One region of the Staphylococcus sp. Ze2 genome, then DNA from elsewhere that is predicted to be linked to it. Evidence: predicted binding sites of a transcription regulator. Region 1 holds the regulator's gene; the other holds the start of a gene.
What was found. Region 1 encodes CtsR, which represses protease genes until heat stress. Its sites were predicted from a motif close to ATGGTCAATAAAGGTCAAACA; they were not measured.
Positions count from the first base shown of each region.

Region 1 (5,857 bases):
TTTCCTATTGATTATAGGTAATGTTTCAATATCTGAAACGAAATAACCAGAGCGTGGTTTCGAGTATATATATCCTTCATCAAGTAGAAACTGATATGCATGTTCAATCGTTGTATTGCTAACAGAAAGATGTTGACCTAATACGCGTTTAGATGGAAATTTATCTCCTGATTTATATTGACCTTCAATAATTTGGTTTTTCAAATTTTCATATAAATCGATATAAAGATGTGATTTAGACATGGAACTGACCTCCGAAATTAAATTGAAATTGAACCTTTTTAAATACCAGTTTATCTCTTAAAATGAATTTAATCAACTAAGTAAAGGGGAAAAACAAATGTCTAAAGTAACTGGATCAGAGAGAGTTAAAAGAGGAATGGCAGAAATGCAAAAAGGCGGCGTGATTATGGACGTTGTCAATGCTGAGCAAGCTAAAATAGCAGAGGAAGCTGGAGCAGTTGCAGTAATGGCTCTAGAACGTGTACCTTCTGATATTAGAGCTGCTGGTGGCGTTGCTCGTATGGCTAATCCTAAAATTGTAGAAGAAGTTATGAACGCTGTTTCTATTCCGGTAATGGCAAAAGGACGTATAGGTCATATTACTGAAGCGCGTGTACTTGAATCAATGGGCGTAGACTATATTGATGAATCAGAGGTGTTAACACCTGCAGATGAAGAATATCATCTATTAAAAGATACGTTTACAGTACCGTTTGTATGTGGTTGCCGTAACTTAGGAGAAGCTGCAAGACGTATCGGTGAAGGTGCAGCAATGCTACGTACAAAAGGTGAGCCGGGTACAGGAAATATTGTAGAAGCTGTTAGACACATGCGTCAAGTTAATGCAGAAGTAAAAAGATTAACAGTGATGAATGATGACGAAATTATGACTGAAGCTAAAAATATTGGAGCGCCGTTTGAAGTGCTAAAAAATACTAAAGAGAATGGTAAACTTCCTGTTGTTAACTTTGCAGCTGGTGGTGTAGCTACACCTCAAGATGCAGCATTAATGATGGAATTAGGTGCTGATGGTGTATTCGTAGGCTCTGGTATTTTTAAATCAGAAGACCCTGAAAAATTCGCTAAAGCTATTGTGCAAGCTACAACTCATTACCAAGACTATGAATTAATTGGGCGTTTAGCAAAAGATTTAGGTACAGCTATGAAAGGTTTAGACATCAATGAATTAACTTTAGAAGAACGTATGCAAGAGCGTGGATGGTAATATGAAAATTGGTGTACTAGCACTGCAAGGCGCAGTAAGAGAACATATACGTCATATTGAACTTAGTGGCCATGAAGGTATAGCAATTAAGCGTACAGAACAATTAGATGACATTGATGGCCTCATTTTACCTGGTGGTGAATCTACTACATTACGTCGATTAATGAATTTATACGGCTTTAAAGAAGCACTAAAGCAATCTACATTACCTATGTTCGGAACGTGTGCTGGATTAATAGTTATGGCTAAGCATATTGTTGGCGAAGAAGGTTATTTGGATAAATTAGACATCACAGTTCAAAGAAACTCATTTGGCAGACAAGTGGATAGTTTTGAAAGTGAATTAAATGTACAAGGTATCGCAGAAGATATTGAAGGTGTGTTTATTAGAGCGCCGCATATTGAAGCGACACACGGTGAGGTATCAGTGTTAAGTACAGTTGGCGAAAAAATTGTAGCAGTACAAGAAGGACATTACTTAGGCGTATCCTTCCATCCAGAATTAACTGATGATTATAGAGTAACACAGTATTTTATAGAAGAAATTGTAAAACCTACTATGATGACAGAAAAGGTATTATAGATAAAACTTCACTAGAATATATCGCGTAAGAATTTCATTAATAAGGCACTTCGTTAAAAATAATGAGTAGTTATTTTATAACATGAAGTGTCTTATTTTACTTTATATATTAGTTATTGATATTTTGCAAATCGCATAAATTAGAGAATATATGTAGTTGATATCTACTACTTGTAATTATGTATAATATGGCATTAACAATTTAACAAGTAGTAAAAAAGCACACTTCTTTTGTATAGAAGTGTGCTTTATATAGTTTGTTTTCGATATGTACCAAGATTTTATTTTGTAATAGAAATAGTTGATATTATTTAAAATGTTCTTAAATTAAACGAATAAGCATTTTAATATTTAAGAATATCTATACCCAAGTTATATTTTTTAAATAAAGAATCCGGCAATAGCTGCTGAAATAAATGAAACAAGTGTAGCACCAAATAATAATTTTAGTCCAAAACGAGCTACGATATCACCTTTTTCATTGTTAAGTGATTTAATTGCTCCAGAAATAATACCGATAGAACTAAAGTTTGCAAATGATACTACGAAGACTGAAATAACACCTTTAGCATGAGCACTCATATCTTTAATCTGACTTAAACTTTGCATTGCAACAAATTCGTTTGATAGTAATTTAGTAGCCATGATAGATCCAGCTTGTACTGCATCGTTCCAAGGCACACCAACTAAAAATGCAAATGGTGCAAAGACAAATCCAATAAGCGTTTGGAAGTCCCAAGTGATACTGCCGCCAGATAAACCAGTGAAGATTGCACTAACAACACCATTAAGTAAAGCAATAATAGCAATATAACCAATTAACATTGCACCTACGATGACTGCAACTTTAAAACCGTCTAAGATATATTCACCTAACATTTCGAAAAATGATTGTTTACCTGATTCGCTTTCATCAACGATAAGTTTATCTTCTTTTGCATCAATTTTATAAGGATTGATAATAGAAGCAATGATGAAACCACCAAATAGATTTAAAACAACTGCTGTAACTACAAAACGTGGTTCAATTAATGTGAAATAAGCACCGATAATAGAAGCTGATACTGTAGACATTGCAGAAGCTGTTAATGTATATAATCGTTGTTTAGGAATATGTGCTAATTCCTTTTTCAATGAAATAAACACTTCTGATTGCCCTAAAATTGCAGCTGCTACAGCGTTATATGATTCTAAGCGGCCCATACCATTAATTTTTGAAATGGCTAAACCTAAAACATTGATAATCCAAGGTAAGATTCTTGTATATTGTAGAATACCAATTAAAGCTGAAATGAACACAATTGGTAATAATACATTAAAGAAGAAGGGGGGGTTCTTAGGATCTACAAATTCAAATCCACCAAACACAAAGTTCACACCTTCTGCTGCTTTTGCTAATAAATAATTAAATCCGTCTGATATGCCACCAATAACTGTAATACCAAATTTAGTTTTAAGTAAAATAAATGCGAATACTAGTTGTATGACAAGTAGTAAACCGACATATTGCCAACGAATATTTTTTCTATCTGAGCTAAATAGAAACGCCAATGCAAGAAACACTGCTATCCCAATTAATCCAATAATAATATGCATAAGTCATTCATCCCTTTTAATTTTTCTTAACTCCTATAATACAATAAATTAGATAGCACTTACATCTTTAATTAAAAATTTTTAAAACATATTGGTTGAAAAAGGTCAAAGTTGGTCATATAATATAGTCAAAGAAGGTCAAAAGAGGTGATAATCATGCACAACATGTCTGACATCATAGAACAATACATTAAAAAGTTATTTGAAGACACCAATGAAGACGTTGTAGAAATTCAACGTGCCAATATTGCGCAGCGCTTTGACTGTGTGCCTTCCCAGCTTAATTATGTAATCAAAACACGTTTTACAAATGAGCATGGCTATGAGATTGAAAGTAAAAGAGGTGGTGGCGGATATATTCGAATCACCAAAATTGAAAACAGAGATGAAACAGGTTACATTAATCATTTACTTCAATTAGTTGGTCCATCTATTTCACAACAGCAAGCTTATTACATTGTAGATGGCTTATTGGATAAAAATTACATTAATGAACGTGAAGCAAAAATGATATACGCCGTTATAGACAGAGAGACATTAAAAATGGATGTATTATCGAGAGATATCATTCGAGCAAATATTATAAAACGGTTATTGCATGTTATAAATTATTATTAAAGTGAGGTGTTTCGTCGTGCTGTGCGAGAATTGTCATTTGAATGAAGCAGAAGTGAAATTGGCAGTGAAAGGTCAAGATGGTATAAATGAAAAATGGGTTTGTTCCACGTGTGCACAAGGTGGTAACCCATGGACCCAAAATCAGCAAATTCAGTCACAAGATGATATTGAAGGCGCATTTGTAGTGAAACAAATCTTACAACACTTAGCAGCTAAACACGGTATCGATTTTGATGAAATTGCTTTTAAAGAAGAAAAACGATGTCCTACTTGTCATATGACATTAAAAGATATCGCACATGTTGGTAAATTTGGCTGTTCAGATTGCTATGCTACATTCAAAGATGACATTATCGATATTGTGCGACGTGTGCAAGGCGGTCAAATTGAACATGTAGGAAAAACACCGCATTCTTCACACAGAAAATTAGCATTAAAAAAACAAATAGAAGAAAAAAGTTCGTATTTAAAACAACTGATAGAAGAACAAAACTTTGAAGAAGCCGCCGTTGTTCGTGATGAAATTAAAGCATTGAAAGAAGATGGCGAGGTGAAGCATGATGAGTAAAAATGATATTAGTGCATACATGAGTGAATGGATGCGTGATAGAGAAGAAAGTCCGATTGTGATGTCTTCGAGAATAAGACTAGCAAGAAATTTAGAAAATCATGTTCACCCATTAATGTTTTTGTCAGAACAAGATGGTTTTCGAATAATTAATGACGTACAAGATGCGCTTCCTGACTTGTCTGTACAACGTTTGGATTCAATGGATCAACAAAGTAAATACAAACTTGTCGCGAAACATCTTATAAGTCCTGAATTAATAAGACAACCTGCTTCTGCCGTATTACTCAATGAAGATGAATCTTTAAGCATTATGGTTAATGAAGAAGATCATATACGCATTCAAGCCATGGGTAATGATTTATCGCTATCATCATTATACGAAAAAGCTTCAGAGATTGATGATCAACTTGATAGTGAATTAGATGTAAGTTTTGATGAAACTCTAGGTTATTTGACAACTTGCCCCACTAATATTGGGACAGGAATGCGTGCCAGTGTCATGTTACATTTACCTGGCTTGACAATAATGAAACGTATGAATCGCATTGCCCAAACAATTAATCGTTTTGGTTTTACAATTAGAGGTATTTATGGAGAAGGATCTCAAGTTTATGGCCATATATACCAAATTTCAAACCAACTTACTTTAGGCAAAACAGAAGAAGAAATCATTGAAAGTTTATCAGAGGTAGTGCAGCAAATTATTAATGAAGAAATGCAAATCCGCGAACGACTAAACCGACACAATCATATAGAAACATTAGACAGAGTATATCGTTCGTTAGGAATATTAAAATATAGTAGACTGATATCTATGGAGGAAGCTTCACTAAGATTAAGTGAAGTGAAACTTGGTTTAGATTTAGGCTATATTGAATTAGAAGACTTTAAGTTTAATGAGTTAATGGTTGCAATACAATCGCCATTCTTACTAGACGATGAAGATGATAGAGCAGTTAATGAAAAAAGAGCAGATATATTAAGAGAACATATAAATTAGGAGGTCATACTATATGCTATTTGGTAGACTAACAGAACGTGCTCAACGCGTACTAGCACATGCTCAGGAAGAAGCAATACGCTTAAATCATTCGAATATTGGAACTGAACATTTACTTTTAGGTCTAATGAAAGAACCTGAAGGTATTGCAGCTAAAGTATTAGAAACGTTTGATATTACTGAAGAAAAAGTAGTTGAGGAAGTAGAAAAATTAATCGGCCACGGTCAAGAACAAATGGGCGCATTACACTATACACCTCG
Region 1 covers NZ_CP183486.1:2,727,055-2,732,911, reverse strand. The annotation lists gene ACM591_RS12950 (PLP-dependent aminotransferase family protein) at 1-243, opposite strand, end outside; gene pdxS (pyridoxal 5'-phosphate synthase lyase subunit PdxS) at 341-1,228, shown strand; gene pdxT (pyridoxal 5'-phosphate synthase glutaminase subunit PdxT) at 1,230-1,811, shown strand; gene ACM591_RS12935 (NupC/NupG family nucleoside CNT transporter) at 2,193-3,407, opposite strand; gene ACM591_RS12930 (CtsR family transcriptional regulator) at 3,564-4,025, shown strand; gene ACM591_RS12925 (UvrB/UvrC motif-containing protein) at 4,042-4,593, shown strand; gene ACM591_RS12920 (protein arginine kinase) at 4,586-5,596, shown strand; gene ACM591_RS12915 (ATP-dependent Clp protease ATP-binding subunit) at 5,610-5,857, shown strand, end outside.

Region 2 (5,857 bases), 320 kb from region 1:
CGTTATAAGGATAAGGATTACTTTAATAAGAAAAATAAGGACATTCCTATAAATAACCGTCACCAATCTTTAAATTACACAAAACATTTTGGTTGCGGTCCTTTAGGATGTTTTGGCGGTTGTTTCACTTTAATTATTATATTCTCGTTAGTCTCTTACTTACTTAGCTTTTTATTTTAAAATCATATTTTAAAATAAATAAGTATAGATCATATTTTATCATTCAACTACTATACTATTGGTTGCTTACTGACAATAGTATCCACATACATTCTATATATTTTTATAGTAAATACTTCTACCTGTACACTAACTTCCCAACCCATTGTAATGCTTATACATTCTTAACTGTTGTATGGTCACTTAAGCTATATTACAGTTATTCTTTACGCCCTCATAATAACTTAACTTCTTTTAATAATACCGGCACTTAGACAAAAATTCACTAGGCTAATCGAAATCTTTCAAAACCCACGTAACCTTATAGTAATATTTTTATAACAATAAGGTTACAAACAATATAATCACAAAAATATTGAAATAAGTCTTGAAAAACGAAAAAATTCACAAAAGTTATTTTAGCTGGCGGTATCGCATTAAGCACATTATTAGGTACTACAGCAACTCAGTTTGCATCACAAAGTAACGTTGCAGAGGCAGCGGCAAAACTCTAGTACAATTACTCTGGTATGTCTGGTCACAACGGTAGCTTTATATTAGATTCTAATTTTAAGAATGCAGTGAAATACCTTTTATATAAATAAAGCCGGGCTGATGAATAATCAGTCCGGCTTTTCAACATTAACAAATGAATTGACGCAACCTTATACAACTGTTCTTTAATCTTCCTCAGATGTTTGTGCGCTTCTATTTGAAGTATTATTTTGTGATGATCTCTCTTGTGTACTATTTTGTGCGCTTCTTTGACTTGTTCTTTGCTCTGTAGAAGGTTCAGATGTTTTTTGCTCTGTTGATGGTTCTCTTGTTCTTTCTTCAGTAGAAGGCTCTGGTGTTTTTTCTTCTGTCGTTTTTTCTTCTGTTGTTCGCTCTTCAGTTGTACTTTCTTCTGTAGTTCTTTCCTCAGTTGTTGCTTCTTTAGTTTTTTCTGGTGTTTTCTTTTCTTCTGTTGTACGTTCAGCGGTAGCAGGTTGACTAGTTCTTTGTTGCGTCTGTTGTGTTTGCTGCGTTTGAGGAGCTTGTTGTGTCTGCTGTGTCTGCTGTGTTTGTTGCATCTGTTGAGTTTGTTGTGTCTGTTGAGATTCTTCAGTAGATTGCTCTTTCTTTCTCTTCTCTTTTTCTTCTTTAGTCTTTTCTTTTTGTTTCTCTTTTTCTTCTTGTTTCTGATCTGCTAAACGTTCGTTAGCTTTATTGGAATGATCTACAAATGCAAAAATGGCAAATATGAGTCCGCCTACTAATAATAATACAATTACTCCACTAACTATTTTCGCAAAACCACTCATTTTCTTATTATCTTGGTCATCAAAGTTATTATTTTGATTATGCTTTGGCATATGCTCCCCTCACTTCAATTTATATCATACATTTATAAAAATCGTGTATGCGTTCAATATCAAATATATATTTTACACTATTTCATATGCTAATTAAACTTATTAACTAATTTTTTAATCTAGATGTTATCTTAAAGTAATATATATAGTAAAATACATATGTATGATAAAATTTTATGATTTGCTTTAATACTAATCTAGTTTCATCTAAAGTTTCAATACTTTTGTGCAAGTAATTCAAAAAAGATTACCTTATATCTATTATCATAACAGGATGTGTTCTAAATTGAAAAAACATGAACTATTTGACGACTTAGATCAACACTCAAAGAATACCAATAACGGTCTTAGACAAATTATGCTTGAAAACGATAATCATAAGACAAAAGTAAATTCGAAATCACGTGTTACGTTCATAATTTTTATATCTTTTGTATTAATTAGTCTTTTTGGTTTTATTTTATTATTTCTGTAGACACAAGTATAAACTTCTAACATGCCCATTTTTCAAAAGGGATAACAAGTAAAAAGATAGTTACATTCTGCAAATTGCGTTAATATAAATTTAAGGTCAGGGACAATCAATGGAATCTTCTACACGGAGTTTTCTAACTCCCTATACATCCACACTAAAAAGTAATTGGCAATAAAAAATAATTATAAATTTCAAATTATCCTCTGAACATAACGCATTTAAGGCTGAGACACATAGTTATGTCCCAGCCTCACTACTAAAGGGAGTCAAAATTTTACCTTCGTTAGTATATTATGGGGTATACTCGAAATAATTAAGAGATGATTAATTAATATCGAAGGTACTCTTATTATAAATGGAACCTTCTTTATTTTAAATACTTCTTAAGGTAAGTAAATGACATATTCTTGAACAATCTTTGAAAAAATTATGACCTTCAAATGCGATGCGATTGTTTCGCTTAAAATCATTGCAACATTAGGCATTACTATTTATGAGGTGATAAAATGAAAAACTATTTAATTACAGGTGGCACAGGCATGGTTGGTACACAATTAGTAGAAGCCATTGCCCAAAGTGACTCACATATTACAATTTTAACAAGACAAGACAAAACAACATCACATCCCAAAATTACTTATGTAAATTGGTCTAAACCTGATTGGGAAGCACAAGTACCTAACATAGATATCGTTATCAATCTTGCGGGTGCAAGTTTAAATAAGCGTTGGACTAAAAGCTATAAACAAAAAATTATGGTGAGTCGCCTACAATCAACGCAAGCCTTATTCGAATTATTTGAAGGTCGCGAGCAGAAACCTTCAGTATTCTTCAACGCAAGTGCTGTCGGTTATTACAAACCAGATTTATATCGCACATATACTGAATTATACAAAACATTACCTTTCGATTTCTTATCAGAAGTGGTCTACCAATGGGAGCGTCTTGCTCGTCAATTCGAATCATTAGGTACACGTGTAGTTATAGGTAGGTTTGGTATGGTGCTATCTAACGAAGGTGGTGCCTTACCAATGATGAAACTCCCATACGAATTCTATGTTGGTGGTAAGATTGGTTCAGGTAGACAGTGGTATTCTTGGATACACATTGACGATTTAACCAGAGCAATTCTTCACACTATCAACACTGAAGATGCACATGGCGTATTTAATTTTACTGCACCAATCGTTGAACACCAAAATTTATTTGGCTACACTCTTGCGCGCATATCACATCGCCCCCATTATACGTGGGTACCATCAATAGCATTAAGAATTATCTTAGGCCAGATGTCTACAGTTATTCTTGATACTCAAAAGGTTATTCCTAACAAATTACAGGCAATTGACTTTAAATTTAAATATCCAGATTTAAAAATCGCTTTAGAGGATCTAATACATTAATTGGATAGGACTGAATTTTTAAAATGAAACATGATCGTTTATCTCATGTATTACTTTTAATCTCTGGTATACTCCTGTTACTAAACGGTGGTTTTGCTTTTGAGAAATCCACACCAATGCTCGTTGTTTCATCCTTTTTAATCATTTTTGGAATCATCGTTACTACATTTGCATTAAAACTTTTCTTTAATGGTAAAAATACTTCTGAAAGTAATACATTCCAAGATTCTTAATATACTTTTCAATAAAAACCAGTCAAGTGCTATTCATGCATTTGGTTGGTTTTTTCATTCACCATACTCATTTGTTTGAATTTAATCACTATTAAAATGCACATAAAAAATCCGGAACATCTATTTATGTCCCGGACTCCATGAAACAAGCTACACAATTTTATTCGTAACTTGTCGATAACTTTACAATTTGTAATCCTATGATTCAGGAACCATTACTTGGTCAACTAAACCATATTCTTTTGCTTCTTCAGCAGATAAGAAATTATCTCTATCTGTATCTTTTTCAATTTTTTCTATTGATTGACCTGTACGTTCTGCTAAAATTTGATTTAATTTAGCACGTGTTTTAAGAATGTGGTTAGCAGCAATTTCAATTTCTGTAGCTTGACCTTGTGCTCCACCTAATGGTTGGTGAATCATTACTTCTGCATTTGGAAGTGCAAAACGTTTACCTTTTGCACCAGCTGCAAGTAAAAATGAACCCATTGACGCAGCCATACCAATACAAATCGTTTGTACATCTGGTTTGATGTGTTGGATTGTATCATAAATTGCGAAACCAGCAGTTACACTACCACCTGGTGAGTTAATGTAAAGATAGATGTCTTTCTCAGCATCTTGTGCTTGTAAGAATAATAATTGAGAAACAATAGAGTTTGCTACATTATCATCGATTTGTGAACCTAACATAATAATACGATCTTTTAATAAACGTGAGTAAATGTCATAGGCACGTTCCCCACGGTTTGTTGTTTCAATTACTGTAGGTATTAAATTCATTAATATTGCCTCCTTATTTCTAATTGATAAACTTATTTTAACTCAAAAGTCAAACATGGTCAAAAAATAACGCTCAATTTTTTTATGAAAGTTAAATTATTCTTATTGACCGATGGCATTTAGATTTGTACACTTAGATTAATGTGTTTTTTATCCCCTCGTAGTGTAATGGATAACACGTAAGATTCCGGTTCTTAAGATAGGGGTTCGATTCCCTTCGAGGGGACTTATAATTATATACATACCAAAAGAGATTCCATAGCTATGGAGTCTCTTTTTTATATCTTTCTAATTTTACTACGTATTAAATTACAAAGATAGGGTCTACTAATCTTGATTGACCAGTCATATAATTTTCCCATGGAGATCACAGGCATAGAACAACAGTTGCTAATTCTTTGGACTTAGCTAATCTTCCAATCGACAATTGTACAATTAATATTTCTATAGCTTCGGTTCCAATTAATTAACTCATATCAATAAAAGTTCTACTTAAAACTTCTCGTACGTTATGGATTACTAACACTATGCCCTTTTTATTTTCTAAACTACTTAATCAAATTTCGACACGATTCAACCTTAGAATTAACCTTAAGATTATAACAAAAAGACACCTATACAAGGTGTCGATAATTGAAATGACTTCTGATATATAGAAAAAGTTCAGATTCAGTAAATTAAGCAATTGCAGTGCTAATTTACAACTCTATTGATTCTCCGCTTCGTATCTTATCGGCCATTTCATTTAATTTACGTAAACGATGGTTTACACCAGATTTAGATATCTTTCCAGTAGACATCATTTCACCAAGTTCTTTTAGCGAAACTTCTTGATGTTCTATTCTTAATTTTGCGATTTCACGTAATCTATCAGGTAAGTTGTCTAATCCTATTTCTTTATCAATGAGTTGTATACTTTCTACATGCTTCATTGCAGCACTTACTGTTTTATTTAAATTTGCCGTTTCACAATTAACAAGCCTATTTACAGAATTTCTCATATCACGTACGATACGCACATCTTCGAATTTTAATAATGCTTGGAAACCACCAATTAAACTAAGAAAGTCTGAGATCTTTTCCGCTTCTTTTAAATATGCAATACTTCCTTTTTTACGTTCAAGATGCTTGGCGTTTAATTCATATTCATTCATCAATTGTGTGATACCTTCAGAATGATCTTCATACAACGAAAAGACTTCAAGATGATAAGAAGATGTTTCTGGATTATTCACCGAACCACCAGCAAGAAAAGCCCCTCTCAAATAACTTCTTTTCATTTCGTCTTCATAAATCATGCCTTGATCAATTTCATGCGTGAAAACACCATTTTTTAAAATACCTAATTCATCTAAAATTTCTCTTGCACGTGCTTTAATGCGACAAATGTATATATTATTCTTTTTAAGCTTCATTTTTTTTCTTACTAGTAATTCCACTTCAACATTA
Region 2 covers NZ_CP183486.1:2,402,438-2,408,294, forward strand. The annotation lists gene ACM591_RS11360 (hypothetical protein) at 1-180, shown strand, start outside; gene ACM591_RS11365 (DUF4887 domain-containing protein) at 840-1,514, opposite strand; gene ACM591_RS11370 (TIGR01777 family oxidoreductase) at 2,496-3,392, shown strand; gene ACM591_RS11375 (hypothetical protein) at 3,416-3,625, shown strand; gene clpP (ATP-dependent Clp endopeptidase proteolytic subunit ClpP) at 3,824-4,408, opposite strand; tRNA gene ACM591_RS11385 (tRNA-Arg) at 4,563-4,634, shown strand; gene whiA (DNA-binding protein WhiA) at 5,107-5,857, opposite strand, start outside.
Region 2: clpP (ATP-dependent Clp endopeptidase proteolytic subunit ClpP) is a predicted target of CtsR. The motif match lies at 4,454-4,474, and genes of this name have one in related genera.